3 regions of the Paenibacillus sp. YIM B09110 genome follow, and region 3 is predicted to be linked to each of the others. Evidence: a T-box and tRNA genes for the amino acid it is inferred to sense, from the RefSeq annotation. Region 3 holds a T-box; the other regions hold tRNA genes.
What was found. The T-box of region 3 lies ahead of leuS (leucine--tRNA ligase). A T-box ahead of a tRNA ligase gene usually reads a tRNA of that ligase, here a tRNA-Leu.
Positions count from the first base shown of each region.

Region 1: it has a tRNA-Leu gene. The T-box ahead of leuS (leucine--tRNA ligase) is inferred to sense a tRNA for this amino acid. The anticodon was not compared.
Region 2: it has a tRNA-Leu gene. The T-box ahead of leuS (leucine--tRNA ligase) is inferred to sense a tRNA for this amino acid. The anticodon was not compared.

Region 1 is NZ_JBANSP010000001.1:215,864-225,992, forward strand. It holds gene V8F51_RS01015 (transketolase family protein) at 1-383, opposite strand, end outside; gene V8F51_RS01020 (transketolase) at 373-1,185, opposite strand; tRNA gene V8F51_RS01025 (tRNA-Leu) at 1,466-1,550, opposite strand; tRNA gene V8F51_RS01030 (tRNA-Lys) at 1,613-1,688, opposite strand; tRNA gene V8F51_RS01035 (tRNA-Glu) at 1,742-1,816, opposite strand; tRNA gene V8F51_RS01040 (tRNA-Ser) at 1,890-1,980, opposite strand; tRNA gene V8F51_RS01045 (tRNA-Asn) at 1,986-2,061, opposite strand; gene V8F51_RS01050 (SprT family protein) at 2,089-2,568, opposite strand; gene V8F51_RS01055 (hydrolase/acyltransferase) at 2,662-3,024, shown strand; gene cmpA (cortex morphogenetic protein CmpA) at 3,103-3,243, shown strand; gene V8F51_RS01065 (nitroreductase family protein) at 3,335-4,009, opposite strand; gene V8F51_RS01070 (Rrf2 family transcriptional regulator) at 4,205-4,675, opposite strand; gene V8F51_RS01075 (Tex family protein) at 4,770-7,025, opposite strand; gene V8F51_RS01080 (MBL fold metallo-hydrolase) at 7,089-7,721, opposite strand; gene V8F51_RS01085 (thioredoxin family protein) at 7,746-8,312, opposite strand; gene V8F51_RS01090 (DedA family protein) at 8,374-8,982, opposite strand; gene V8F51_RS01095 (cupredoxin domain-containing protein) at 9,150-9,596, shown strand; gene V8F51_RS01100 (dehydrogenase) at 9,682-9,993, shown strand; gene V8F51_RS01105 (H-type small acid-soluble spore protein) at 10,092-10,129, opposite strand, start outside.
Region 2 is NZ_JBANSP010000001.1:202,732-212,860, reverse strand. It holds gene V8F51_RS01000 (AraC family transcriptional regulator) at 304-2,202, shown strand; tRNA gene V8F51_RS00995 (tRNA-Glu) at 2,356-2,430, shown strand; tRNA gene V8F51_RS00990 (tRNA-Lys) at 2,436-2,511, shown strand; tRNA gene V8F51_RS00985 (tRNA-Leu) at 2,561-2,645, shown strand; gene V8F51_RS00980 (L,D-transpeptidase) at 2,696-3,034, opposite strand; gene uraA (uracil permease) at 3,182-4,492, opposite strand; gene V8F51_RS00970 (GAF domain-containing sensor histidine kinase) at 4,785-6,425, shown strand; gene V8F51_RS00965 (response regulator transcription factor) at 6,455-7,162, shown strand; gene V8F51_RS00960 (FMN-dependent NADH-azoreductase) at 7,340-7,966, shown strand; gene V8F51_RS00955 (SGNH/GDSL hydrolase family protein) at 8,106-8,759, shown strand; gene hflK (FtsH protease activity modulator HflK) at 8,861-9,892, shown strand; gene hflC (protease modulator HflC) at 9,889-10,129, shown strand, end outside.
Region 3 is NZ_JBANSP010000011.1:39,288-49,416, forward strand. It holds gene V8F51_RS17225 (hypothetical protein) at 1-194, shown strand, start outside; gene V8F51_RS17230 (GNAT family N-acetyltransferase) at 469-1,686, shown strand; gene V8F51_RS17235 (CynX/NimT family MFS transporter) at 1,780-3,015, shown strand; gene V8F51_RS17240 (hypothetical protein) at 3,150-3,557, shown strand; T-box leader at 3,604-3,822, shown strand; gene leuS (leucine--tRNA ligase) at 3,924-6,362, shown strand; gene comER (late competence protein ComER) at 6,418-7,257, opposite strand; gene V8F51_RS17255 (ComEA family DNA-binding protein) at 7,393-7,935, shown strand; gene V8F51_RS17260 (homocysteine synthase) at 8,049-9,347, shown strand; gene V8F51_RS17265 (deoxycytidylate deaminase) at 9,436-9,966, shown strand; gene V8F51_RS17270 (ComEC/Rec2 family competence protein) at 10,090-10,129, shown strand, end outside.

The DNA.
Region 1 (10,129 bases), on a different contig from region 3:
GTCATTTCTGGCAACGCCCTCATGATTGCCATATCTTCTGTAGCATGATGACTCATCCCTTGAGCTCCGTAGGAAAAACCTCCACCTACTGCAACAATCTTCACATTAGCTTTATGATAGGCTACATCATTCCTTATTTGCTCAAAGCACCTAGCAGTCGGGAAGTTGGCGATGGAATACGTAAATACTGTTTTTCCCTCCATAGCCATCCCCGCTGCTACGGAAGTCATATTTTGCTCGCTGATACCTGCATTAATAAATCTATCGGGAAATTGATTCCTAAAATCGGTTAACACTCCAAATCCTACATCACCGGTTATTAAAAATAAATTCGAATCCGTTTCGGCAAATTTCACGATAGTTTCTACAAATTTATTTCTCATTGTATTGCAGCTCCAACTCCTTGATTGCATTCAAATAGTCTTCCCCTAGCGGGGCTTTATAGTGCCATAATATATCGTTCTCCATAAAAGAAACCCCTTTTCCTTTTATCGTGTTAGCTATGACACAGTTTGGTTTTTCATCGTGCTGTCTGCTTAATGCATTTTTTAACTGATTATGATCATGACCATCGATTTCAGTAACATTCCAACCGAATGCTTTCCATTTAGCCGCTAAATCGATAAGTTCGATTGTATTCTCACAAAAATCTAAGCTTTGCATTTTATTATGATCAATTATGACAGTTAAGTTTGATAATCTATAGTGATTCGCAAAAAGCGCAGCTTCCCATACGGATCCTTCATTGCACTCGCCATCACCAACAATAACGAAAACAGAGTGCTTCTTCTTATCACGTTTTGCTGCTAACGCCATGCCAGCCCCTACGCAAATACCATGACCCAAAGAGCCTGTGGATAGCTCCACTCCAGGCACGTCCTTATGTGATACATGTCCAGAAAGCTTACTCCCGTTCGAATAGTGACTCTCAAGTTCACGGACATCAAAAAAACCTTTCTCTGCTAATACCGCATATACGGCTGCGCCAGCATGTCCTTTACTAAGGATAAACCTATCGCGCAGATCGTTTCTTGGATTTTCAGGAAATATCGTCATAATATCATTGTATAAAACCGCTATAATATCCGCTATGGAAAACACTGACCCAATATGGGAGCCTCCTGATAGATGAGTCATCTCTATAGCATGTCTCCTTATTTTCCAGGCTAACTGTTTACTGTTCATAGTAATACTCCCGCAAATAATATTTTTACCATTATATCTGAATATTTAAAAGTTCACTATTCCAATTTGACAATCGCATCGACAAGGTCCGCTTGAAACGATCTTCGCAAAAAACTCAACAGCTGCTTCTGTTTCAATGAGAATCCCTACGTCACATCGTCCATTAACCCGCTATTCTCGTCAACAATATCCCCATAGCCCTCAAAGTCATAATGAGTCAGAAAAAGAAAACATCAAAAAAACCCTTGCGCCGCAAGGGTTTAATAATTGATTATTTGTATGGTGCGGTAGACAGGATTTGAACCTGCACGTCCATGGGACACTACCCCCTCAAGATAGCGTGTCTGCCGTTCCACCACTACCGCACATTTGAAATTGTTGCTTCGTCGCTTCCTTCATTCGCATTCGCTTCGAGGGTTGAAGCAAATGGTGAGCCATGAAGGACTCGAACCTTCGACACCCTGATTAAAAGTCAGGTGCTCTACCAACTGAGCTAATGGCTCTCATGAATGTTGATCAACTCTAGAGAGCTGCTTCACAAGCGATAAATCTAAAGTGGTGACCCGTAGGGGATTCGAACCCCTGTTACCTCCGTGAAAGGGAGGTGTCTTAACCCCTTGACCAACGGGCCTTGTTAAGCATGAATGAGGCAAAAAAAAAGACCAGCTGAACGGTCTTCCCGTTGCATCACTTGAAAAAAATCGTGGCGGAGAGAGAGGGATTCGAACCCTCGCACCACTTACGCAGTCTAACCCCTTAGCAGAGGGTCCCCTTGAGCCACTTGGGTATCTCTCCAAATCTGGCTCCCCGAACAGGACTCGAACCTGTGACAACTCGATTAACAGTCGAGTGCTCTACCAACTGAGCTATCAGGGAAAAGTAAAAGTGACAAGTAATAATTTATCACGGTTCAATTTTATTGTCAAGCGTTATCATAATTAATTTTCCACGGCATTTGCCGCATGCATATTTGGCCGGATCAAGCTTCTTCTTGCGCATATATTCAAACCCGCATTTGGAGCAAACAAGCTTATAGCGATACGGCCTAACCTGACGTTCGGAGCGCTCCGGCAGCGACTGACAATAACGTGATCCTCCCACATGGGCAAGCAATTGCTTAAAGTCTGCATCCCGATGCTTATAGCCGCGCCTCAGAATATGCAAATGATAATGGCAAAGCTCGTGCTTAATGATCTTCTCTGTTTCTTCTCTTCCGTAAACAGACAATTGATGCGGGCTTATCTCAATGTTATGCGTACGTGTAAAGTAACGACCGCCCGTCGCCTTTAATCGGCTGTTGAATGTCGCGCGATGTGTAAAGGCTCGTCCAAAGGATGCCATCGATATTTGCTCGACCCATTGCTGCAGCGTCTCATCATTCATCGTTATTCTCCCCCTACTACTTGAATTTTAAAGGTACGATACGCTACACTGTCAAGTAGGAATGTTATAATCGAGGGGAGTCCAGAACATTTTATGGCAACAATGCGTTACGTCCTTATGAAACAAAATGAAACAATACTCTTCGTTGAAATGCCCGAATCCCATGCTTATCAGCTCAGCGCGCTTAACCTGCGCCTTCATAAAGAAATCGACAAGCTAACGGCTGATCGTGTACCTAGTCTGCCTTACGCAGTCGCGGAATGCGACGCGGTGGAGCTCCACGACAACTCGATCTCGATCGTAGGCGGACTAGCCTATATTAATGAGCTTGAGGCTGATTTCTCTGCAGTGCAAGAAAAGTCGTACCCGCTTATTTCGTTGTTAACCGAAATTCGCGCGCTTCAAGCTCAGCTTGAGCAATGGTATGAGGAGTATGAGGAAGAGCAAGGCAATTAGTGTGGACCTGCACGGACGTCCGCCCTGCCCCATATTGTAGTATTACAACATGTTGGGCTCGGGAGGGGACGAACGCATATGCCTCAATGGCTTTGCAATCAATTAATGCGCGCATTTCAGAAGAAGGACCGCCGGCAGATCAAGCTGCTTAACGACTGCTGGTACTTCTATCGCAGCAAACAAAGTCCGAAGGAACAAGACAGCAGCACAAGTATATAAGACTTGGGCTTACAGCTTGTTCGGACATAAAAACCGGCTTTCTCTGCGATCAGAGAAAGCCGGTTTGTTTGTATGGGGATAATGAATGAAATTACAGTTTGTTGAAGAACGTGATCTCGTCAACAGGAAGACGCGTAGAAGGATGGCCTTCAGCCGATGCTTTGCCGATTGGAAGCATCAGGGTAGGGATGTAACGCTCAGAGATGCCGAAAAATTCTTTTAGTTGATCGCGGTTGAAGCCGCCCATTGGTACAGTATCTAGACCTTTCGCGCGAGCTGCGAGCATAAGCTGCATCGATACAAGTCCTGTATCGAATGCAACGAGTGATTGCAAACGGTCAGCAGGCAATGAAGAGTACATATTGGTCGAGTTGGCAACGAAGTTGTCGGCTACTTCCTTAGTCATGTAGCCTGCTTCAACGGCAGCTCCGTAAATTTGTTCAGACAGCTTATACATCTCCAAATCGCCGAGTACAATAACGATAGCTGATGCTTCAGCAACCTGTTGTTGGTTGAAGGCAATCGGTACCAGCTTTTGCTTCAATTCCGGATCCGTAACGACTAAGAAACGCCAAGGCTGCATGTTGGATGAAGATGGTGCTTTCGTTGCTGTTTCCAGCAGTTCGCGAATTTCTTGCTCAGAAACAACGTGGCCGCTGTCATATTTGCGTACGGAACGGCGGCTGTGCAAAACGTTAGCAAAGGATGGCTCAGTTGCATCTTTCGTTGATACTTGAACTTGGGAATCGATTTGTGTTGTTGTCATACTGGTTTCCTCCATTTTTTATCTGAGTTTTAATATGCACAGTTATCAGTAGCATTAACTGCGCATAATTACGCATAGTTAGTATCAGCAATAACTGTGCTGTACTTCGCATAGTTGAATGCACATTAACTGTAACTTTTATAAGAACAGTATATGCTGACCGAATTTATTTGTCAATTAACTTACTTTAGGAAATTAGCTTGCATTAGTTGGAAGTGTAAATGCACGTTGAGCTAGATCTGCAATTGTATAGGGCTGAAGCGCCTCGAGTGTTTTGCGTTCTACTTCGCTTGCAATTTCAGTGAAAGCTGCCTTCATCTCCAAGCCGAATTCTTGCGAGCTTGCCGTATCCAGCATATTGCTGCATAGCGGCTCTCCTACCTTGAGCGCCGTATATACGTCAGCAAGTGTAATCGATTCAGGCGATCGCTTGAGACGATAACCGCCGTCACGTCCTTCTCTTGTCTCAATAAGGTTCTCTCGCGCCAACTTAACAAGCACACGGCGCAACAGCGTAGCATCTGCGTCCAAACGGCTTGCAATCTCAGCACTTGGACAAATATTCGGCTTCTGAGCCAAAATGACGAGCGCCTGCAGAGATAAACCGAACCATCTATGAGGTGCTACATTCGCACATCGTTCTTTATCCATGATGCTCTCCTTCATTTTCTCGTCCCCCTGCTTATTCGCTATATATAAATTATAGTGGGCTTGCCGATGAACAGGCAAGCCCACTTTATGGGTGAATTCGATTATCGTCTTATGGCTTGCGCATCGTTAAGCTGACACGGCCCTTCTTAATGTCGACACCAAGCACCCACACCGTCACATTATCGCCAACCGATACGACATCCATCGGATGCTTCACAAACTTATCGCTCAATTGGGAAATGTGGACAAGACCGTCGTTTTTAATGCCAATATCGATAAACGCGCCGAAGTCAATTACGTTGCGCACTGTTCCTTGAAGCTCCATGCCGGCAGTAAGATCCTCCAGGTTAAGCACATCGGTATGGAAGATCGGAGGCGGCAGCTCCTCGCGCGGATCACGGCCAGGGCGAAGCAGGCTGTCCACGATGTCTCTGAGCGTTGGCACGCCCACGTCTAACGTGCTCGCCAAGCTTGGCAGGTCGATGGTCTCCAGCTTCGTTTGAAGCGCTTCAGTGCCAATCTGTTTCAGTTCCAGCCCTAATGCCCGGAACAACTTGTCCACGACATCATACGATTCAGGATGAATCGCTGTCCGGTCAAGCGGATTGCCCGCTTCGGGAATACGAAGGAAGCCGATACATTGCTCGTATGACTTCGCACCTAGCCGCGGCACCTTCTGCAGCTGCGTACGTTTGGCGAAACGGCCATTATCCTCGCGGTATTTGACGATATTGCGGGCAATCGTTGCGTTAATACCGGCTACATAAGACAGTAAGGATGCCGAAGCGGTGTTAACGTCGACACCGACATGGTTAACGGCCGATTCCACGACGCCGCCCAAGCTCTCATCAAGACGCTTCTGACTTACGTCATGCTGGTACTGGCCAACGCCAATAGCTTTGGGCTCAATCTTCACAAGCTCGGCTAACGGGTCCTGCAGCCGTCTCGCAATCGATACGGCACTGCGCTCCGCTACGTCTAGCTTCGGAAACTCCTCGGCCGCAAGCTTCGATGCGGAGTATACGCTTGCGCCAGCTTCATTCACGATAATATATTTTAGCTCAGCGCCGGCAGAACCTGCTGCTTTACGCTTGCTAATGAGATTCGCAATGAACTGCTCTGTCTCCCGGGAAGCCGTACCGTTGCCGATAACAATCAGCTCGACCTTGTATTGATCGATCAGGCCGTTTATTAAACGCTCGGCTTCGGCAACCTTATTGTTAGGAGGCGTCGGATAAGAGACCGCCACTTCAAGCAGCTTGCCGGTATCGTCGATAACCGCAAGCTTACAGCCTGTGCGGAAGGCGGGATCGACGCCTAATACGACGTTGCCGCGAACGGGAGGCTGCAGCAGCAGGTTGCGAAGATTTTCGCTGAAGATGGATATCGCATGCTCTTCCGCCTTCTCTGTCAGCTCGCCTCGCACCTCGCGTTCAATGGATGGCGCAAGCAGCCGTTTGTACGTATCCTCAATAATGGCAATAAATACGTCCCGTACGGATGCAGCCGTTCCGCCACGAAGCAGCCTGCGCTGAATATAATCGTGAATGCGCTCAGCGGCAAGATCGAAGTTGACGCGAAGCACCTCTTCGCGTTCGCCCCGGTTGATAGCTAACACGCGATGCGGCGGCAGCTTGCGAATCGGCTCTTGGTAGCTGTAATACATCTCATATACGGTTTCAGCGGACGCATCCTTTGCTTCCGTGCGGATGATTGCCTGATCGAAGGTATATTTGCGGACCCAGGCACGTACTGCAGCGTCGTCAGCGATATTTTCGGCTAATATGTCCATTGCGCCTTGCAGCGCGTCCTGTGCGGTCGCTACGCCTTTATCTACGTTAATATACTTAACTGCTTCAGCCGCCGGATCGCCATGACGAGGCTGCGACCATATCCACAAGGCAAGAGGTTCAAGCCCCCGTTCTTTCGCCACGCTCGCGCGCGTCTTGCGTTTCTGCCGATAAGGCCGGTACAGATCCTCCACTTCCTGCAGCTTGACCGATTTCTCGATGTCCGCACGGAGCACATCCGTCAGCTTTCCTTGTTCATCAATTAAACGGATAACTTCACGCTTGCGCTCTTCAAGATTACGCATATATTGCAGCTTCTCTTCAATAGCACGCAAATCGTTTTCATCAAGCTCGCCGGTCATTTCCTTCCGATACCTGGCAATGAACGGAATCGTATTGCCTTCATCAAGCAGGCTGACAGCCGACTTTACCTTCGATAAAGGAATCGTAAGCTGAGCAGCAATGCCTTTGATAATGCGATCGCTCTCAGCCGCCTTCTGCTCTGTTGTTAACTTAGACTTTCCAGTTGTTTCTTCCGAGCTATCCTCTACACTACGTACACTTGTATCCGCCAATCCTCTACACCATCCTCTGCAAGCTTAAAATGCTGCGCCGTCCGTGGACTGCGCAGCTGAAATTTAACTCGTATGCGGGTTATTTGCCATTTCGAAGCCGATCTTCGTACGACCGCCATGCCCCGGATATACAATAGTATCCGAGCTTAGCTTATACAACTTGTTCTTAATCGTGTCGTACAAATCCCGCTCACGGCCTCCAGGGAGATCGGTACGACCGACACTCAGCTTGAACAGCACATCGCCTGAGAATAAGTGCTCACCGTTCAGGAAGCTTACGCTGCCTGGAGAATGTCCCGGCGTATGCATAACCTTGAACGTCTGTCCGATCAGATTCAGCGTCTGCCCTTCGGCCAGTGCGTATTCAGCAGGATCAGTCGACAACGGCGGCGTAACATCCTGCCAGCGCATCGAGCCGTTCTTGCGTGGATCGGTTAGCCAATCCGCTTCTAGATCATGAATATAGACGGGGCAATTCGCCGCCTTGCGAACTTCATCTACCCCGCCCATATGGTCGAAATGGGCATGTGTCAGTAGAATTGCTTCAATATGTACACCTTGAATCCGATCCAGCAGCTTCTTCGGATTCATTCCCGGGTCAATAATGATGCCTCGTTCGCCCGTCTCTTGCTCCTCAGTCGTGAGCAAATAACAGTTCGTCTGCAATGGTCCTAACGTAAACATCTCAATCTTCATAATTGCTCCCCTAACTCTTAAGCCTTAGAACGATTCCAGCAACGCGCGGAGCTCTTTGATAATAAGGGACTGATATTCCGTACCTTCTCCGTAGCGACGTCCGATTTCTTGCCTTGTTGCCGCCAGCTTTTCTTGATAATCCGCTGCATCGCGGTCCGGGTTCTCTTGCTTGAACGCAACCATCGGTTCTTGAATATATTTTGGCCTTGGCCCCCATGTGCCGAGCACCGCACCACCGGTATCAGCGATAATAACGACAGGTACGGAGCGTCCGCCCATCGTCAAGAACTGATCCATTGTTTCTAAATGCTCTTCCATAATAAGAACTTCTGTTGGAATGCCGCTAATGGACAACGCCTGGAACACAACCGGAATGTTGCGTACAACGTCGCCGCACCAATCTGCCATCAGGATAAGCACCCGCAGATCGTCACGATTGTTCATCGACTCGAACAGCTCACGATCCGATTCGTCCGTCCACTCAAACTTGTCATACCAACCAATGAACGCTTCTTTATTTTTGGTCATGCCATCAATAAATTGCTGTGGAGTGATACCTTTGCCCAGCTTGTCTGCTACGCTTTTACTCATCTGAATCCCTCTTTCGTTGTCATTATTGAATGACTTCCGTCTAAAGTGTTATACGTATCTATTATACCGATTTGCCACGGGAACGTACAAACTTAATAAGCACATAAACGATCAGCAACGCGAGGGCGATCAGGATCGCAGGCTGTACGTAAGGCGCCGCCTCTTCACCGACATTTTCCCATTGGTCGCCGAGCGTTTTGCCCAAATAAACGAATAAAATCGACCATGGCAGCGAAGCAAGCGTCGTAAGCAGCGTAAACAGCCAAAAGTTCATTCTTGCCATGCCCGCCGGGATCGAGATCACTTGACGCATGACAGGCACGAAACGAGCGGTGAACACGATGCCCGCTCCGTATTTTTTGAACCAGCTTTCCGCTGTATCGACATGCTTGGGCTTGATCTTAATGTACTTGCCGTATTTCTCAACGATAGGACGACCGCCGTACCTACCGATTGCGTACAAAATCCAGTTCTGTCCGACAGCACCTATCGTTCCGAAAATAACGGCTCCCCAGAAAGAGATATCGCCCTTCCATACTAAGTAACCTCCGAAGCCTAGAACAATTTCACTTGGAATAACTTCAATTAGCAGTCCGATTAGAATACCGAAATACCCTAAGCTTTCAACCCACAACAGCACCTCATGCAAAATATCCTTAATCCATTCCATTCTTGTTCTCAATCCGCCTTCCATCTTAATAATCTACTTTTGTCCGCTTTCACTAGCACTGAGGTTATTCTAACACAAGGCAATGGCAGCATCCACTTTTGTCATGGTCTGACAAGCCTTCGCATAGACTAGCCTATAATGATACGAATAGATGAGGTGAGCGTTTCATGTCCAAAGTTTTTATCGTTCGCAAAAAACAGATTCAACTGTTAATCGCTTTTACAGCTCTCGTTGTCGTAGTCGCCGTTTTCTTGAACTGGAATGGGTCTCGTTCCGTCAACGGACAGCCTACGCAAGCTCGCGTATTCCAGCTCGTAACGACCGAAATCAAGTCGACAACGCAAGACGGCCAAGAAATCGAAGTGTACCGTTGGGATCCGGGCTCCATTATCGTAAACAAAGGCGAGCCCATTGAACTGCATATTACCGGCGTCAGCGGCAAAAGCCATCCCTTTGTAATAGAAGGCCTGGGAGTCCGAGGGACCGTAACACAAGGCAAAACGACCGTCGTATCGTTCACGGCTGACAAACCTGGTACATACCCTATTGTATGTTTGACCCATAGCGACATGCGTCATGACGGGCCTATGGTAGGCTATATTACGGTGCAATAGGCAATCAATACGCACTCTATAGGCAGTGACCTTCTCTTCTTCGTCCGCATATGTATGGGATATAGAGAGGAGTCGGTTCTTTTATATGAAGCCTAACGCCCAGAAGCATTCTAACGGCTTGCCGACAGCGCGCAAAATCCGCAGAGCCTGCAGCAATGAACTCTACCGCACAGTGAAACGAATGAAGCTGTGGGTCTCCAAAGAAAAGATGGAGGAAGCCGAACGTCTTTATACGAGAAAAGTTCTACTTAACCTGATCTGGATTGTTGAGCATCGGAGCAATCGCAAGCTTCAGTCCGATTGGTGGGACGAGAACGTGAGCGCGGACATTGCCGCCCTATGGGAAGTAGATCGCGATGTGTTGTGTGCCGCGTTTCGGGAGTCTTACGGGGGCTGATGCAGTGTTCAATTATGCAAAACAAATAACCGAACCAAACATGCAAGATGCGTGATTGGTTCGGCTTTTTAATCATATGCCGCACTTCCCGTTTCGAGTTAGTGCCCCTGTTCCTCTAGCCGGTCGCAAGACACCG
Region 2 (10,129 bases), on a different contig from region 3:
TGTATGTTGTCCGATTGTTTGCTTTGATCATTTTCTTGTCTCAAGGGAATGGATATTCCCGACGATTGCGCTTCGTTGAGCGACCTCATGGCGTTATTACCGGTTCAGTCCGGTATTATACAGCGAGAGTCTAAAGGCGAATAGGTTTTTCCGATCATCAAATGGCGGTGAAGCGCGGATTTGTGTTGACGTGGTTCACTTCCGTTTTCATATGAAAAAATGACATTCTTGCCGGGTGTCTATTCTATTTATGTGATACTATTTATGAAAAGACAAGAGAGTTGTAGAGAGGGGGGAGAACGATTGGATTGGGTAGCACACATCGAACGGTGGAGCCGAACGGCCGTTAGATTGCTTGATATCAGGGAGTATCGCGCGGACAATGGAACCGTACCTGATCGCTATACGGCACACGCCGGCTTTTTCCTAGTAACCATCCATGGAGAGGCGAATGTAAGCCTGTCAGGTACAGCACATCGAATCCGCTCCTTTCACATTCTGCATGGGGGACGGGAAGCGGAGCTGGGTTTTACGCCGCTAGGAAGCGACTTTGCTTGCTATTTGATTGCGTACAAAGCCGATTGCGAATCGTCGGAGGATCGGGAGAGCTTCGATATGCCGTATGCATTTGCTCCTCATGCGTTGCTGCCCTTGCAGGAAAAGTGTCAAGTCATGAATCGCCTGTGGCTGTATGCAACTCCGATGGACAAGCTGCAGGCGCAGTCTGTCTTTTTTTCTTTTGTGCACGAGGTCATGCGGCAGCTAAGCTCGGCGGCAACGGCAAACAGCAGACCGAACGTGGTAACCGAAGCGATCCGCTATATTCATGAGCATTACTGCGAGTCGATTACTGCCGAGGAATTGGCCGGGATATACGGCTGCAGCGCGAGCTACTTGTCCCGCTTGTTCAAAAACCAGTTAGGAGTCGGACCGATAGAGTACCTGATTCATGTTCGCGTTCGCAAAGCAAAGCAGCTTCTGCTGAAATCGGACGCGCGTATTCAGGAAATAGCCAGCAGCGTCGGTTATGGAGATGTTTATTATTTCAGTCGCTTATTTAAGAAGCATACGGGCTGCTCTCCGCTTCAATTTCGGGAGGACAATCGACTGACGGTTCACGATAATCCATTAAGGCTGTTAAAATCGTCTATTGTTTCCCGAAAGCCAGTTTCTCATAATGATAATGAGAGTTATTATCAATGGATTGAGGAAGGGGAAACATCGATGTTTAGATTTTCAAGACCGGGTTTCGGAGCAATGATGCTATTATGCACAGCCTTGCTCCTGAATGCATGCCAGACAAGCAACACAACGGGAGCAACGGGCTCCGTGTCGGATTCGGCAAATGCCGCCGCTACGGACAGCCCGGCTGCAGAAACGCGAATTTACGAGCATTTGAAAGGCCAAACGGAAATTCCGGTGAAGCCTCAGCGAGTAGTCAGCCTCTTTCATTTGGGCGAGCTAATGGCGCTCGGGGTAAAGCCGGTAGGCGCGACTACCCACATTCTGAAAAATCCGCTCATAAGCGATATTTCCGATATCGAAGACGTTGGTGTTCCGCCAGATGCGGAGAAAATTTTGTCGCTGGAGCCGGATCTTATCGTTACGACCGCGCCATTCGCGGAAGCGGTGGACGGCGGCTATGAAGCACTGAGCCAGATCGCTCCAACAATCGTCGTTGAGCAGTATAACGATCCGATCAAGGATGTCGAGATGTTTGGCGATATTCTCGGAAAGCAGGAAGAAGCAAGTCAATGGAATAAGGCATTCGCGACAAAAATAGCCGAATACAAGGAGAAGATCACTCCGTTTATCGGGGCCGATGAAACCTTCTCGATATTGAATGTTCGTGCCGATTCCGTATTAATTTATGGCGATACGAATATGGGCGGCAACATCATATACAAGTACTTGGGCTTGAAGCCTACGGAAAAGGTAAAGACCGAAGTCATTAACGGCGAAACATGGGAAATATCCGCCGAAGTGATTCCCGATTTCATTGGAGACCGATTATTATTGGCCGTGAATGAAGGTGCGGAGGAAAACTTGAAGGAATTGGAAAAGTTCATTCAACATTCGCCGGCAGGAAAAACGGGTAAAATCTACAATATCGATTTCAATCAATTTCTGTACAGCGATCCGATATCCGTAGAAAAGCAGCTGGATATTATCGCTAATATGCTTGTTGAAGGCAACAAATAAAAGAAATGATCGCAAAAGCCGCATTCCTCATTCCTCGGAGGATGCGGTTTCTGCTAGGAAACTCTTTTTGAAAAAAGGCTTGTATGTTGTCCGATTGTTTGCTATAATCATTTTTGTTGTCTCAAGGGAATGGATATTCCCGATACGATAGATGGCCCGTTGGTCAAGGGGTTAAGACACCTCCCTTTCACGGAGGTAACAGGGGTTCGAATCCCCTACGGGTCACCAGTTACGAGCCATTAGCTCAGTTGGTAGAGCACCTGACTTTTAATCAGGGTGTCGAAGGTTCGAGTCCTTCATGGCTCACCATTTGTTTCTTCCCTCGAAGCGAATGCAGTGAGAAGGCAACATAATATGTGCGGTAGTGGTGGAACGGCAGACACGCTATCTTGAGGGGGTAGTGTCCCATGGACGTGCAGGTTCAAATCCTGTCTACCGCACCATACTTATTCAAACCCAATCCTTGCTCAAGCAGCAAGGATTTTTAATTATTTCAAGGGCGTATCGTAACGCGTGTACGGAGGGGGACAAGCTTGGATAGCGCGACAACATCGTCGTTGTACATTCGAATACAGCCATGCGATACAAGATGGCCTATCGAGGAAGGATCGTTGGTACCGTGTATGCCATAGTGAGGCTTTGAGAGCCCCATCCAGAAAGCGCCGAATGGTCCGCCGGGATTGGGTTGCTTATTGATGATCGTAAACTCGCCGGTGGGCGTCTCAGTAACCATTCTACCGATACCGACTGGAAACGAGCGTACGACGATATCGTCATCCAGCAAATGAAGCATTCGGTCAGACAGGTCAACAATAATCCGATATGCGGGCATAGGTTACACCCTCCTTTGCTTCATCGTATGAAGGCATATGTGAGGAGGCTTAGACGCTCGAAGGCGATACAAGCCTATTTTTGCGGGGCATATGCGGCGAGACAAACTGAAAGGGACGAAGCATGGATGCTTCGTCCCTTTTTATTATCAATGCTTGGTAGCTTCTGTATCGTTGGAGAGCTTCAAAACTTCGAACACTTTGAACAGTAGGCTAAGTACGATCGCTACGACTGTGGCAAGCGCCATGCCTGACAGCGAGAAGTCGCCGAAAGTAACCTTCACGCCGCTCAGGCCTGTAACGAGAACGACGGTTGTTAGGAACATATTCGTAGGTCTTCCATAGTCGATCTTCGATTCGACGAGCATACGCAATCCGGAAGCTGCGATAACGCCGAAGAGCAGCAGCGATATACCGCCCATAACGGGAACGGGGATGCCGGAGATGAGCGCCGAGAATTTGCCGGAGAACGATAAAATGATCGCTAGCACGGCAGCTCCGCCAATTACGAAGGTGGAGTAAACTTTCGTAATGGCAAGTACGCCGATGTTCTCTCCGTATGTTGTATTCGGCGTTGAGCCTACGAAGCCGGAAATGATCGTTGAGATACCGTTGCCGAGCAAGGAGCGGTGCAGACCAGGCTCTTTGGACAGGTCCTTCTCCACGATATTGCTTGTTACGACCAAATGCCCGATATGCTCGGCAATGACGACGAGCGAGGCAGGCAGTATCGTCAAAATAGCAGCCCATTGGAAAACAGGCGCCGTGAATGTCGGCGACTGAACCCAGCCGCTATCGCCAACGAGCGTAAAGTCGGTGAGCCCCATTGCAAAAGCAAGGACATAACCGACTACGATGCCGATCAAGATCGGTATGATGCGCAGGAAGCCGCGGAACAGCACGGACCCGAGTACGGTTACCGCGAGCGTGATCGTGGACAGAATAACAATACTGCCGTCAGGCGACCAGCTTGACGCTTCCTCTGGCGTAAGTCCGTCCGGCATAATCCAACCTGCCATCTTGGCAGCTACCGGTATTAATTCCAAGCCGATAACCGCAACGATAGCTCCCATAGCTGCTGGCGGAAATACAACGTTTATCCAGCTTGTCCCGGCTGCTTGAACGATAAGGGCAACAATCGTGAACACGACACCGGCTGCGATGAAACCGCCGAGAGCTGCCGCGTAGCTGCCGCCTCCAGCCGCTTGGTCGCCGATTACAGCGCCGGCGGGAGCGATAAAGGCGAAGCTTGAGCCGAGATAAGCAGGGATTTTACCTTTGCAAATCCATAAATACAACAAGGTGCCGATTCCGTTCATCAATAGACAAATTGCCGGATCGACGCCTAGCAGATTCGGTACGAGCACAGTCGAGCCGAACATAGCGAACAAATGCTGAAGGCTAAGCATAATGCTTGTGCCGAGAGCTGGTCTTTCATTAACACCAATTACGTTTTTCATAATCGAAAAATCCTCTCAATTGTAGTGCAAGCAGAGCTCGCTAATGGAACATTCCGTAGGCTAATAAGATCGGTAATAAAAATGGCCCTTGATGATTCTACATAGGTTAGTATTGTTTTGGCAAGCGTTTTCTAATAATATTCGACAATATTCTCGTTTTATCGAGTCGCTTTGCTTTTCGGAAAAAGTAGTAAGGGATGAAGAATTGACGTCGACGATGCCAGTTGTGAAACGTTATACTGGCATATATAAGCTAAAGTAAGCGGCGAATACGATAAGGAGAGCGTTGCTGATGTCTAGTGAAAATAGAACGAACCAGCTGTCCGCGCTCAAAGAAATTGCGGAGCTGCTGAATACAACTAATGATATGAAGCAGATGCTGAGCGAGGTGCTTGGGAAGCTTCTGCAGGTGACGGGATTTAGCACGGGCTGGATCTTCATGATGGATGAGTCGATGGAGAGCGAATGCCAAGCCGCTTATGGACTGCCGCCGGCGCTGGAGGCGAACGGGCAGGAGGCTATGTGCGGAGAGGATTGCTGGTGCATCGAGCGTTATAGGCGCAACAAGCTGCATCATGCGGTCAATACAATTGAATGCAAGCGGATTACATACGCAATTGCCGAAGGGTTCGAGGAGGGAACGCTCGGCATTTCGCATCATGCCACGGTGCCGCTGAAGGCGGGCAAAGACAAGTTCGGACTTCTTAACGTGGCACATCCCGGCAAGGAGTGTTTTACGGAGGACGAGCTGGCGCTTCTGCAGGCCATTGCTTTTCAGATCGGAACGGCAATAAAACGAATCAAGCTTTATCAATCGCAGGAGCAAAATGCACAACATTATTCGAAGCTAAGCGATGTCATTCAACGAATTCATGCAATAGGCGTTATTAATGAGCTTCCGATCAAAGCGGTGCAAGAAATCGGCAATGCGTTCAACTGGCCGCATGTGTCGTTATTCATATTCGAGAACGGAGAGTTGTCCCTGCGAGCGTTCTATACCGAAGGGAAGGCTCACGAGGAGTGGAAATCGCTCAGTATCGATGACAACGGGCCAATCAGCACGGCCTTCCGCAATAACAAGCTGTTCATTGTGTCGAAAGCGGAGCATACGGCTTGTCCTTCATTGGAGCGTGTCGGCATTCCGCTCTATTCCTCGGCGGCGGCCATTCCGCTGCGCGTGCGAAGCCGCTCGATCGGCATACTGTTCATCAGCAGCCCGATCCGCGAACATTTTGATGAATATCATGAGGACTTTATGTACTCGCTGGGGGATCACTATACATTATGCGTCGAGAACTTGCGTGTCTACGAGCAGAGGCGCGAACTGGCGCGCATGGAGGAGAGAAACCGCGTGGCAAGGGATTTGCACGATTCGGTCATGCAGAAGGTATTCTCCTTATCGTTCATAGCCAAGGGAGCGGAGACGCTGCTGCAGGACAGAGAAGGAAATGTTCGCGCATCGTTGAAAGAAATACAGCAGTTGTCGCAGGAGACGCTGAAGGAGATGCGGTCGCTTATTTGGCAGCTGCATCCGGCCGGTCTTGAGAACGGCTTGCTTAGCGCCCTAAAACAGCATGGACAGAGCATGGGACTCACCGTATATGAGCAGGTTAACGGCCTAAAGCAGCTGCCGAGGGCAGTCGAAGAAGCGTTATGGCGCATCGGGCAAGAGGCGCTCAATAATGTCCGCAAGCATTCGGGGACGGTGATCGCCTACGTTAAGCTTGTGCTTGCTGAAGGAGAGGTTACACTTGAAGTAATGGACAAGGGAAATGGCTTTTCCCTCGACAATAGAAAAGGCGGTCTAACGCTTGGCATGCTGTCGATGCGAGAGCGTGCGGAGCAGCTCGGGGGGCAATTCAACGTAAGGAGCAATCTGGGAGGACCAACCGTTATCGCGGTTAAGATGCCGCTTGATCAATACGAATCATAGCAATTATGAGCAAGGAATGAGGAGTTACCGTGAAGATCAAACTATTGTTAGTCGACGATCACCAAATCGTATTGAAAGGCATTTCCTTCTTCTTGACGATGCAGCCTGATTTCGAAATTGTAGGGGAAGCGGGAAACGGGCAGGAGGCGGTGGAAAGGGCGGATAAGCTGCAGCCAGACGTTATATTAATGGATTTGAATATGCCCGTCATGGATGGCATCGAAGCATGCGGCCGTATAACTGCGCAATACCCTCATATCAAGGTGCTTGTTCTTACGAGCTATTCGGATCAAAGCCATGTCGTGCCCGCGCTCCAGGCGGGAGCGTCAGGCTACATTCTGAAGGATGTCGAGCCGGAGCAGCTCGCTGAGGCAATCCGCAGCGCGCATAAGGGCAATATTCAGCTTCATCCCGATATTGCGGGAGCACTGCTGACGCAGTTTAAACCACAGGGACAAGGGCATGACGAAGCGGAAGGCATATTTATGGGAGACGGGCAAGTTACGGATTTCCAGCCAGCAGAGCGCCACGAATCGCTCACGCCGCGCGAGAAGGAAGTGCTCCAGCTTATTGCACAAGGTCTTAGCAACAAAGATATTGCCCAATCGCTCGTCGTCGCCGAGAAGACGGTCAAGACGCATGTCAGCAATATTTTGGGCAAGCTGCAGCTCTCGGACCGGACACAGGCCGCATTATATGCGGTCCAGCATCATATGAACGGCGGCACGAAGTCGTAGAGACTCATAAGGTCTTAAGACGATAGTCGTAAGACTAGTCCTAATCGATGAAGACGAAGAAGGGCATGATTTTCAGTCTAATTGCCGATGCGTTGCTCCAACAAACTATATAAAATAAAGTAAGTACTACAAAGTACTAAACTAATAAAATATATAGATATTATTGGAGGTTACAAAATGAGCACTATACTGTTCGTTAAAGCAAATGACCGTTCGATCGAGCAAGCTGTCAGCGTGAAATTATACCATGCATTCTTGGATGCTTATAAAGCAAGCCACCCAGAGGATACAATTATCGAGCTTGACCTGTTCCAAGAAGAACTGCCTTACATGAACGCCGACATGATCAACGGCAACTTCAAGGCTCCGCGCGGAATTGATATGACCCCTGCTGAGAAAGAAGCTTTTGATGTAGCTGCCAAATATATCGATCAATTCCTTGCCGCGGACAAAGTCGTATTCGGATTCCCGCTTTGGAATCTTACAATTCCAGCGGTATTGCACACGTACATTGACTACATCTACCAAGCGGGCAAAACGTTCAAATATACGGAGCAAGGTCCAGTCGGCCTTATTCCTGACAAGAAAGTCGCTCTTATTAACGCAAGAGGCGGCATCTACTCCGAAGGTCCTGCAGCAGCTGCAGAAATGTCGTTGAACTACGTTCGCAACATTATGAGCTTCTTCGGTGTAACTGACTTCTCGACAATCATCGTTGAAGGCCATAACCAACTCCCTGGCCAAGCGGCTGAAATTATTGAACAAGGCATCAACAAAGCTAAAGAAGAAGCACTTGTATTCTAATTCGGATATGAAGCGGGTCCTGCGTCCAAGCGACGCAGGACCTGTTTTTTTTGGCGTGTTTTTTGGTCTGTTTTGAAAGGTGCAGCTAGTATATAATGATCATGGAAAATACATATTCGTTTAAGGGGAATGATTGCGGATGGGGAAAAGCAAAGTCGTGTTGTTTCAAGGCGACTCCATTACGGATGGCGCCAGAGGGAGAAATGACGATCCAAATCATATTCTAGGACATAGCTATGCCTACATTGCCGCAGCAGAGCTGGGCAGAGTGTTCGCCGAAGCGCAGCCGGTGTTCTATAACAGAGGCATTAGCGGCAACCGGGTTTCTGATTTATACGCGCGTTGGAATGAGGATGCTTTCAGCTTGAAGCCGGACGTCATCAGCATCATGATCGGCGTGAACGATGCATGGCGTATCGTAAACGAAGAGCCAACGGGCGTTACCGACCGGTTCGAGCGGGCTTATCGCCACTTGCTTGAAGAAACGAAGGAAGTGCTGCCGAATGTGCAGCTTGTATTGTGCGAGCCGTTTATATTGAAAACAGGCGCTACGGAAGAGCGTTGGGACGTGTGGACGGAGCAGTTAGACCGATATCAGGCCATTGTTCGCAGTCTGGCGAATGATTTCGGCGCAATCTTCGTACCGCTTCAACAGACGTTTAACGATGCATGTGAACGTGCGGAAGCAAAGTATTGGATATGGGATGGCGTGCATCCGACTACGGCAGGGCATGATCTGATTGCCCGGGAATGGCTGAAAGCTGTTAAGGATGGCGGCATTACTTTTGATTAGAAAAATGAGACTTTTTGGCATCTAAATCCGTATTACCCCTCATAAGCTTCATCAATGAGGGGAGAGATGTCATTCTGAGCAACTTGGATGGTTATACAAATGTGGAGAGCAATAGTCGTAAGCCAGAGCCATTAAAGCCAGGAACGGTGAAAAAAGCGATTCTTATCGCGGCTGCCGTAATCGTCGTCATTTATCTTGGTTTTTCGTCATTTTATACGGTGCAAGAGCAGGAGCGGGCCGCCATCCTGACGTTTGGCAAGTATACGAGCGAGGAATCGGCGGGGCTCCATTTCAAATGGCCTTATCCGATTCAGGAAGTCATTACGGTAAAGGCCGAGCTGACGCAGCGCATCCATATCGGTTATCGTCAGAATGGAGATACGGTTACACCGGTTGAAGAAGAGGCGCTTATGATCACCGGAGACGAAAATATCGTTTCCGCGGACGCGGTCGTGCAGTGGAAAATTAGCAATATTCATGATTATCTTTACAACATTGACGATCCGGAAAATTTTCTTCGCAACGCGGCCAGCTCATCGATTCGCTCGGTTATCGGTTCGGAGAAGCTGGATTACGCGATTACGGACGGGAAAACCGTCATCCAGGATAAAGTGCGGGAGAAGCTGCTGGAGCTGCAGTCGAAGTACAAAACCGGCATTCAGATCATCGATATTAAGTTCCAGGACATCGAGCCGCCGAGCGGACAGGTCGAGGAAGCGTTCCGCGAAGTAACGAACGCGCGCGAGGAGAAGAACACAAAGATTAATAACGCCGCGAAGTACGAGAATGATCGTATTCCTAAGGCCCGCGGCGAAGCGCAGGCGCTTATCGAGAACGCGGAAGGCCAGAAGAAGTCGCGGATCCTGAACGCGGAAGGCGACGTCGCCAAGTTCAATGCGATTTACGGCGAATACAAGAACAATCCGGACGTCACGCAAAGCCGCTTGATTCTGGAGACGCTTGAGAAAATATTGCCGAATGCCCAAATTTTCATTACGAATTCGGACAGCGATACGGTCAACTATTTGCCGCTTAATGAGTTGCTCAAAGGCGGCAGCACCGCCAAACAGCCTGAAACAACGAACCCTGCGACATTGCCGCAGCAAACTCCCCAAGGAGGTGACGCGCAATGAAGCGTAATCAATGGATCATGATCATTTCAGCGGTCGTGCTGCTCATATTGGTGTCCGGATCGATGTTTATCGTCAAGGAAGGCGAATACAAAGTCGTTCTGAAGTTCGGGGAAGCCGTCAGAGCCGTGAGCAGTCCGGGACTGAAGTTCAAGCTTCCTTTCATCGAAAACGTATCTTCGTTGCCCAAGTATCAGATGACCTATGAAAGCAATCCAACTTCGATTCTGACGAAGGACA
Region 3 (10,129 bases):
TGCGAACCGTAACAAAGGTCGGCTGCTCCGATCTGGCGAAGCTGTCGCGCTGGTGTCTCGATAATGGATTGAACCCGCGGTATATTCACAATCGAGATCCATTTCCTCATTTTGATCTGCTTGGCGCGAAGCAGCGTGAGTTGCTTCTAAAGGAGAATAAGCATGACCAGCTGGAGAGATTCGGACTATTATAGCCATAACGCAGCAGCTGCCGAATCGGCGGCTTTTTTTTATCAAATAAGAATGTTTAAGTGCTTTACAGCGATAAAGCGTGAAGGAGATCATTCAGATTGGCGATAAAAACTTCTTTGCTTCCGAAGAGAGTTTGCTACGCAAACTTGTAGGTCGCTCATCCTCGAAGTACTCCGATAGGAGGTTTTCTCATTGTGGAGGTACCATTCAAGTGTTAGAATCTATGAAAATCGGATTTGATTTCATGAGATTAGCATTTATTGGGAGGGGCCGGATATGAGCATGGAGCAGGAGTCAAGATCACAATTGCTTGATCAATTCGATGCGTGGAATCAATTTATTCATCATATCGAGAAGCTTGGTGAGCCGCTGTGGAATCAGAACATTGGGGAAGGGAAATGGTCGGCTCGCGAAGTTGTGGCGCATATCGCGCGTTGGGACGATTATTTCTTTGAGGAAGCAGTTGCCAAAGCCGCCAGAATGGAATCTCTAACGGTTAAGCACTTGGATTATGATACATTCAATGAAATCTCCAAGGCTTACGGAACTTCGACGGATATTCGGGAGCTGGCAGAACATGCTGTTTCGATTCGCCGTCGTATTATTAGCGTCATAGAAGGGTTGAGCGTTACCGAATATGAAGACGCATATACAGACGCAGACGGCCATCCGTTTCAATTCGAAACGTATTTGAAGGATTTCATTTGGCATGACCGTCATCATATGGATCAAATCAAGCGACTGATCCACTTCAAGCTCGAGGAGATGAGCCTTAACGGCTGGCCTGCGCTCCAGACGACAGTATACGATGGTTGGCTAATACGCACGGCTGACGGATATACGAAGCGGTCGAATTCGGTCCAGTCGTTATATGGGCATACGCTTCCTCTAGAGTTGAAAATCCGTCATTGTGAAACGCTATATAATGAGCAGAAGTCGCCGACTGTTTTTAAAATAACGCCATTCGCCAAACCAGTTGAACTGGACGATGCGTTAGCCGATATGGGCTATGAATCGATTGACCGCACATGCGTGAAGACGGTCGCTCTTGAAGATGCCGATCTTCCGTCATGTCCGGATTCGGACATTTCACTTGAGCCTATGCTCACTGAGCTGTGGTTGGATGCGGTAGCCGTGTTCAATCGCTTAACGGAGGAGCAGAAATCCGCCACAAGAAACATGCTGACGTCTTCATCGATTAAGAAATGTTACGGTCTGCTCTACGATAACGGCATTCCAGTCGCCTGCGGTTTCGCTACGCTTGAGCAAGGCTGGGTAGGCTTGTATGACGTTGTTACGGATTCGCAGTTCCGCAACAAAGGTTACGGCGAGAAGCTTATTCGGCAATTGCTCGGTTGGGCTAAGAGGGAAGGCGCAACGCACGGTTATTTGCTTGTCGTCAAAGCGAATGAACCTGCCAACCGGTTATATGACAAGATCGGCTACATACAAGCTTATGATTATTGGTACAGAGTGAAGGCTTGTCCGTCATAGGTTATACAGTCCACTCGCATATTTAACAACTTAGAGCTTTATTCAACAGGAGAGAAGGATTTAATCGTGAAAAGTTTTCAATCAGGACAACCTTTGCCGAATTCGCACGGGGCATCGTCTTCCGCCATTAACGGCACTTCGTTATTAATCGCAGGCATACTAATCATCGCCCTTAATTTGCGCGCTCCAATTACGGCTGTCGGCCCGATCGTATCGAATATCCAGCAGACTTTCGGTCTATCCAGCACGATGTCCGGTTTGCTGACAACGCTGCCGCTGCTTGCTTTTGCCCTTATATCTCCGCTTGCGCCGCGTATGGCTAGCCGGATAGGCATAAAAAACAGCCTTTTTCTATCTATGCTGTTGCTGTTCGGTGCTGTCCTCATCCGCTCGCTCCCGAACTTGGCTGCGCTTCTTACCGGAACGATGCTGCTCGGCATGGCGATAGCAATTGCCAATGTACTATTGCCTAGTCTGATCAAGCGAGATTTCCCCGGCTCGGTAGGTTTGATGACAGGGCTGTATTCCGTCGTCATGAATTTCGGCGCCGGCCTCGCATCAGGCTTCAGCATTCCAATGGCCGAAAGTCTTGAGCTCGGCTGGGAAGGCATGCTCGCTTCTTGGTCGCTGCTCGCGCTTATTGCCGCAGCTGCATGGCTGCCTCAAGTGCGCGGACGGCTCAACAAGCTGAAACATTTCTTCCAAAGCGAAGGTAGCAGCATGAAATCATCAAGCGTCAATAAGACCGGCAACAAGTTGATGCGTTCGGCGCTGGCTTGGCAGATTACGTTGTTCATGGGACTGCAATCATTCACGTTTTACGTTAATATTTCTTGGCTTCCGGAGATATTGCATGATCGCGGCATGAGCCATAGCGGAGCAGGCTGGATGCTATTCATGCTCCAGATCGTCAGCCTTCCTGCGACGTTCATTGTTCCCATTCTCGCAGCGAAAAGCCGCAGTCAGCGGCCGCTTGCCTTGTTGTCGGCAACTCTGCTAATCGTCTCCTATTTGGGGCTGTTAGCCGGACCGTCATCCTGGATTCCGCTTTGGATTATGCTCTTAGGCATCTCGGGAGGCGCGGGCTTCAGCTTGGCGGTCATGTTCTTCGCACTGCGAACGTCTAATACGGAGCAATCGGCACAGCTATCGGGAATGGCGCAATCGATCGGTTATTTGCTGGCAGCGTCCGGGCCGTTGTTATTCGGCTTGCTGCATGACGCGACGCATGGATGGTCGGCATCGCTATGGATGATATTGGCCGTTTCGATCTTGTTCGGGGTTGCCGGGTGGCATGCGGCTGCCGACAAAACCGTAAACTCGCAATAATTGGGATATTACGGCAACTTTATTTAAAGCGAATCCGTTTAGTAGAATGCAGTCTAACTTTACAATGCGGAGGGATAAGCTGTTGTGTCGATAAGTGAGGCAATCGGTCGCAAGACGAGGGGAGTTGGCAGCCCATGATCGGAAAAAGTTATGTGTACGCGTTAGCCGCAGCATTTATGTCCTTGGCCGTTGGCGCTTGTTATATCGGCGATCTGTTTTTCGACTACAGCTTTCTTGGTATGGAAATGGGATCGGAGCGGGAGACCGTGCATCTATGGGGCTTTGTATCGATCGGCCTTGGCGCTGTATTGCTCTCGATTGTGATGGTAACCATGGACAGCAATCGGCAGATGTTGAAGCAATGGATGGTTATCACTCTTTTCTTGCTGTGCTTTATACAGCTTGCTCCGCTTTTCTTGTGGACGTTCGTCGTTCTTATAGGCGAATGGAACGCGGTATGGGTATTGCTAATCCATTTACTATTGTTGGTTATCCTTATTGGAAGCGTTAGATATATGAGACGGACGCTTGTCGGATCTTGACATAGAGCATATCGATCTTTATAATCGAAAATAACTATTTTCATCCATAGAAGCGTTGAAGAGGAGCAGTACTTTCGCAAAGCAAGGCCTAGAGAGCCGGTGTAAGGGTGTAAGCCGGACCTGCTGCGAAACGAATCTCGCCTTGGAGCTGTGCGTTATCCATACGCGCCGTCTGGCCTGCGATAAAGGCGACAAGTGAGCACAGGCAAAGCATGCCCGTCGCTAACTAGGGTGGTACCACGGGAGCACAACTCTCGTCCCTAGCGTAATACGCTAGGGGCGGGAGTTTTTTTATTGCAATCTAAGCCTAACCTTGGATTGAGCGCTTAATCGTGAGTAAGTTTAACTTTGTAGGAGGAATAGATGATGAGTCAGGAGCAGCAATTTCACGGCTACAACCCGCTTGTTGTAGAGCCGAAGTGGCAGCAATATTGGGATAAGAACAAGACGTTCCAAACGAAGGAAGAGCAAGGCAAACCTAAATTTTACGCACTCGACATGTTCCCGTATCCATCTGGAGCAGGCTTGCATGTAGGCCATCCAGAAGGTTATACAGCAACAGATATCGTATCCCGCTACAAGCGCATGCAGGGCTATAATGTCCTTCATCCGATGGGCTGGGACGCTTTCGGCTTGCCGGCCGAGCAGCACGCGCTCGATACAGGCCAGCATCCAAGAGACATTACGTTCAAAAATATCGACAACTTCCGCCGTCAGATCAAATCGCTAGGCTTCTCCTATGATTGGGATCGCGAGTTCAGCACGACGGACCCGGATTATTATAAATGGACGCAGTGGATTTTCATCCAATTGTACAATCGCGGACTTGCTTATGTAGCAGAGGTTCCGGTCAACTGGTGTCCGGCGCTTGGCACCGTTCTTGCTAATGAGGAAGTCATCGACGGCCTAAGCGAACGCGGCGGTCATCCGGTTATTCGTAAGCCGATGCGTCAATGGATTCTGAGAATTACCGAGTACGCGGAGCGTTTGCTTGAAGATCTGGAAGAGCTGGATTGGACGGAAAGCATTAAAGATATGCAGCGCAACTGGATTGGCAAGTCGACGGGCGCGGAAGTGACGTTCGCGATTGACGGCCATAAGGACTCGCTCGTTGTGTTCACGACGCGTCCTGACACGCTGTTCGGCGCTACGTATTGCGTGCTTGCACCTGAGCATGAGCTGGTAGCTTCCATTACGACAGCCGACCAGAAGGCTGCTGTTGAAGCATATCAAGACGCTGCTGCTCGCAAAAGCGATTTGGAGCGTACAGATTTGGCGAAGGACAAGACAGGCGTATTCACAGGCGCTTATGCGATCAATCCGGTGAGTGGAGCTAAGACGCCGATCTGGATTGCCGATTACGTGCTTGCAGGCTACGGCACGGGAGCAATTATGGCGGTACCTGGTCATGACGTACGCGACTGGGAGTTTGCGAAGCAGTTCGGGCTGCCGATTATCGAGGTTGTCGAAGGCGGAGACGTGACGAAAGAAGCTTATGCTGGAGACGGCGCGCATGTTAACTCCGAATTCATTAACGGTCTGAACAATGAAGAGGCAATTGCCACAATGATTAAGCATTTACAAGAGACTGGCAAAGGCCAAGGGAAAGTGACATATCGCCTGCGCGACTGGCTGTTCAGCCGTCAACGCTACTGGGGCGAGCCGATTCCGATTCTCCATCTGGAGGACGGAACGATGAAGCCTGTCCCTGAGGATCAGCTGCCGCTGTTGCTGCCTGATGTCGATGCGATCAAGCCGTCCGGAACGGGCGAATCGCCGCTGGCGAACGTCACTGAATGGGTCAATACAATTGATCCTGAGACGGGGATGAATGCTCGCCGCGAGACGAACACGATGCCGCAATGGGCAGGCAGCTGCTGGTATTACTTGCGCTTCATCGATCCTAAGAACGAGAACGAGATTTGTTCCAAGGAGAAGCAGAAGGAATGGCTGCCGGTCGACCTGTATATCGGCGGCGCCGAGCATGCGGTGCTTCACTTGCTGTATGCGCGCTTCTGGCATAAAGTGTTGTACGATATTGGCGTTGTCGATACGAAGGAGCCGTTCCACAAGCTCGTTAACCAAGGGATGATTCTTGGTACGAACAATGAGAAGATGTCCAAATCGCGCGGCAATGTCATTAACCCGGACGATATCGTAGGCGAGTTCGGCGCAGATACGCTTCGCATGTACGAAATGTTCATGGGTCCGCTTGAAGCGACGAAGCCGTGGAATACGAACGGGGTTGAAGGCACGTACCGTTTCTTGAGCCGCGTATGGCGCCTGTTCATTAACGAGGACGGCAGCTTGAGCGCGAAAATAACGGATGGCGATACTAGCGATGCGTTTAAGCGCACATGGCATCGTTCGATTAAGAAGGTAACCGAGGATTACGAAAACCTACGCTTCAATACGGTCATTAGCCAGTTGATGATCTTCGTAAACGAAGCCTACAAGACGGAAGTGCTTCCGCGTGAGGCGATGGCGCAGTTCTTGCAAATGCTGTCACCGATCGCTCCGCATATTGCGGAAGAGTTGTGGGAGAAGCTTGGACGCGCGGAGACGATTACGTATTCCGATTGGCCGAAGTACGAGGAAGCTTGGACGGTCGATCAAGAGGTAGAAATTGTCGTTCAAGTGAATGGCAAGATCGTAGAACGCGTCTCGATCGCTGCCGATACAGAAACAGACGAGATGGAACGCCTGGCAAAGGAGCTCGAGAAGGTTCAAGAGCTGATCGCAGGCAAAACCGTTCGCAAAGTGGTTGCTGTTAAAGGCAAGCTTGTTAACATCGTAGCCAACTAATACGAATACAGCCGCAAAACTTCGAAGAGGTGAGCGGGCTTTAGCTGAAGCACAGCTATTGCCCGTTCACCTCTTCGCTCATAAATGAGGCGGAAACCTTTACTAGATCGTCCTTATACTTATTATGTGTCGTACGAATAAGCTCATTGAACATGCCGCCTGTCTCACGCTTCAAGTATTCCAGTGCTTGCGCCGTTATTCCGCCTGGTACGGCGACCTTCTCCTGCACGTCGGCAGGCGTTAATCCGCCCTCCGTCAGCAGCAAGCCGGTTCCGAGGATCATCGCGCTTGCGACCTTTCGCGCTTCTTCACGGGCGATCCCTGTTTCTTCGACTGCAGCTTCGATGAATTGCTCCAGCAGGAAAGTAAAGAAGGCTGGACCGCAGCTCGATAAATCTGACACGATTCGCGTATGGGATTCTTGAATGCGAAGCGGTTCGCTAATGTAGGCGAGGAGTTGTTCAAGCTTCGTTTTATCCGCCTCGTTCATTCGTTTGCCATAGATGCATAACGTGGCGCCGCTCGATACTTGGTTCGTAATGCTTGGAATGACTTTTGCGATTTTGCAGTCCAGTTCGTCTTCGAGCTGGGCGATCAGCACGGGACTCGTGATGGACACGATGATTTGACTGGGATGGACGATGTGCTTCAAATCGTCGACCGCTTTCTTGAACTCATGAGGCTTGATGCATAAAAAAACAATTTCGCTGCCGCAAGCAACCGCAGCATTCGTCGTCTCTGCTGTCATGCCGGAGTAACGGTCAGCCAAAGCTTGCGCCTTTGCAAAGGTGCGGTTGCTAATAACAATTTGTGCAGGCGAAAGCGCGCCCGATGCGATAAAAGCCTCAATCAGCAGGCTTCCCATCGTTCCCGTCCCGATAAATCCGACATTCATGCGGAGCCCCCCTAAGCATAAGCCGCGTTTTGCGTACTCTCTTACCATATTCTGCATGACTTGTTCCATATGCACGCAATTAAGATAACAGAAACTTCTGGTTAATATATGAAAATAAAGAGGAGCTGTTGCGTAATGCAAAAAAAGTATGCTCGTGTGGAGATGAAGCTATGGCTGCCGGCGGCGGTTTGTCTAGCAGCGGCAGCGGTTTTGCTCGTCGCGGCATTCACTCAGCCTAAACAGGATAACCGTGAACAATGGACTCCATTGAATGACGAGGTGGAGCTTGCTTTGAAGGAGTTGGAGCTGGATGCTTCAACGAGCGGTGAGGAGGCGGCAGGTTCAAATAATGATGCAGGCGGGGCTCATGAGGGTGAGGAGATACGGGCTGTGAGCGACGAAGCAGGGAAGACGGGTAGCGTAGCTGATGCTGATGTTGCACAAGCGGACAGCGAACTAATTATTGAAGAAGACCATACGGGCAAGCTTGATATCAACCGCGCGACCGCAGAAGAGCTGGATGAATTGAAAGGAATCGGACCTGCTAAGGCGCAGGCTATTGTCGAAGATAGGGAGAAGAATGGTTCTTTTGCCACGGTAAATGATCTGCTCAGAGTGCGAGGAATAGGCGAAAAGCTGCTTGCGGGCATGAAAGAGGGCATTGTGGCTCGTCCATGATTGTGAGATAATGGAAGGAAGCGGTTGCAGCAGGAGTCTGAAGCTGACGAAGCAGGTATCCGGCTTTGACCGTAGTGCCATTATCATTTACTTTTATAGGAGGCGTTAATTAGATGTCTGAACAACGCAAGCTCTCACTTGATACGGTAGCCGTCCACGGAGGCCAACAAATCGATCCAACCACAATGTCGCGCGCAGTACCGATTTACCAAACGACGTCGTACGGATTTAGAGATACAGATCACGCAGCAAGCTTATTCTCTTTGCAGGAATTCGGCAACATTTATACTCGTCTTATGAACCCGACATCGGACGTATTCGAGAAGCGCGTAGCTGAGCTCGAAGGCGCACCGGCAGCGCTCGCGGTCGCATCCGGCCAGTCTGCTATTACTTATGCGCTGCTGAACATTGCAGGCGCCGGTGACGAGATCGTCTCTGCGACAAGCCTGTACGGCGGTACATACAACCTGTTCTCCACGACGCTTCCGAAGCTTGGCATTACAGTCAAATTCGTAGATCCTTCGAATCCGGAGAACTTCCGCGCAGCGATTACAGAGCGCACGAAAGCCGTATATGCGGAGACGATCGGCAATCCGAAGGGCGATATTATCGACCTGGAAGCTGTTGCGGCGATCGCGCATGAGAACGGCATTCCGTTCATCGTGGACAATACGTTCCCAAGTCCTTACCTATGCCGTCCAATTGAACACGGCGTCGATATCGTTGTCCATTCCGCTACGAAGTTCATTGGCGGTCACGGTACATCGATTGGCGGCGTTATCGTCGACGGAGGCAAGTTCGATTGGAAGGCAAGCGGCAAGTTCCCTGGCCTTACCGAACCGGATCCAAGCTATCATGGCGTAGTCTATACGGATGCGGTTGGTCCGATAGCTTATATTATTAAAGCTCGCGTACAGCTGCTTCGCGATATGGGCGCGGCACTATCGCCATTCAACTCGTTCCTGTTGCTGCAAGGACTTGAGACACTGCATTTGCGTATGGAGCGCCATAGCTCGAATGCTCAGCAGGTGGCCGAGTTCCTAGAGGCTCATGAGTCGGTTGAATGGGTGAATTACCCGGGTCTTCCAACCCATCCATCCTATGAGTTGGCGCAGAAGTATTTGCCGAAGGGCAAAGGCGCTATTCTTACATTCGGAATTAAAGGCGGCGTAGAAGCCGGCAAGAAAGTGATCAACTCCGTCAAGCTGTTCTCGCATCTCGCTAACGTCGGCGACTCGAAGTCGCTTATCATTCATCCGGCAAGTACGACGCACCAGCAACTGTCGGCCGATGAGCAGAATGCAGCAGGCGTTGCGCCGGGCATGATTCGCTTGTCGATCGGCACGGAAGGCATCGACGATATTTTGGCAGACCTAAGTCAGGCGCTTACGCTTAGCCAACAAGGTGCGTAAGACGATATCGTAATATAACGGCACATAGTCAAGCTTACAGCATGAAAGATAGAAGCAGCATGAGCAAGAGAGAGGAAGAAAATGAACAATGTTGAAGGAAACACAAGAAACTGCCCGTAAAGATTGGGATACGTATTTCATGGATATCGCCTACATGGTGTCAACGCGATCGCGCTGTCCAAGAAGACATGTAGGAGCCGTGCTCGTGCAGGGCAAGAAGCTGCTCGGGACTGCTTATAACGGTGCGCCAATGGGCGTACACGATTGCCTGGAAGAGGGCTGTATGATCGCAGAAGAGATCGAGATGAAGCTCGTGGACGGCAAGGAGCAGGTTGTGAAGAAGCAGCGCTGCATTCGGACCATACATGCCGAGCAAAATCTCCTCCTGTTCACCGATCGTGCAGATCGCGAAGGGTCGGTCGTCTACGTGACGGATCAGCCGTGCTGGACGTGCGCGAATATGCTTGCCAATAGCGGTATCGTAGAGATTGTATATCATCGCAGCTATCCGAAGGACAGTGAGAAAGTCGCTGCGCTAATGGAACAGAAGGGAATTGTGTTTCGCAGCTTGGATCAGTTCGATCCGCCGGCTCAAGCTCAGATGGAAATTACATTGTAGTAAATCGTATTTCAATATTAAAGTGGCAGAGGAAGAACCTCCGCTTGCATCTTTTTTTTGATGCTGGCGGGGGTTCTTTTTGTTGTTTTACTGCGATAATGCAGGTGGGAAGGGGGGAGAGGGATGAACAGGAGGCCGCTTATATGGTTTGTGCTATTTTATG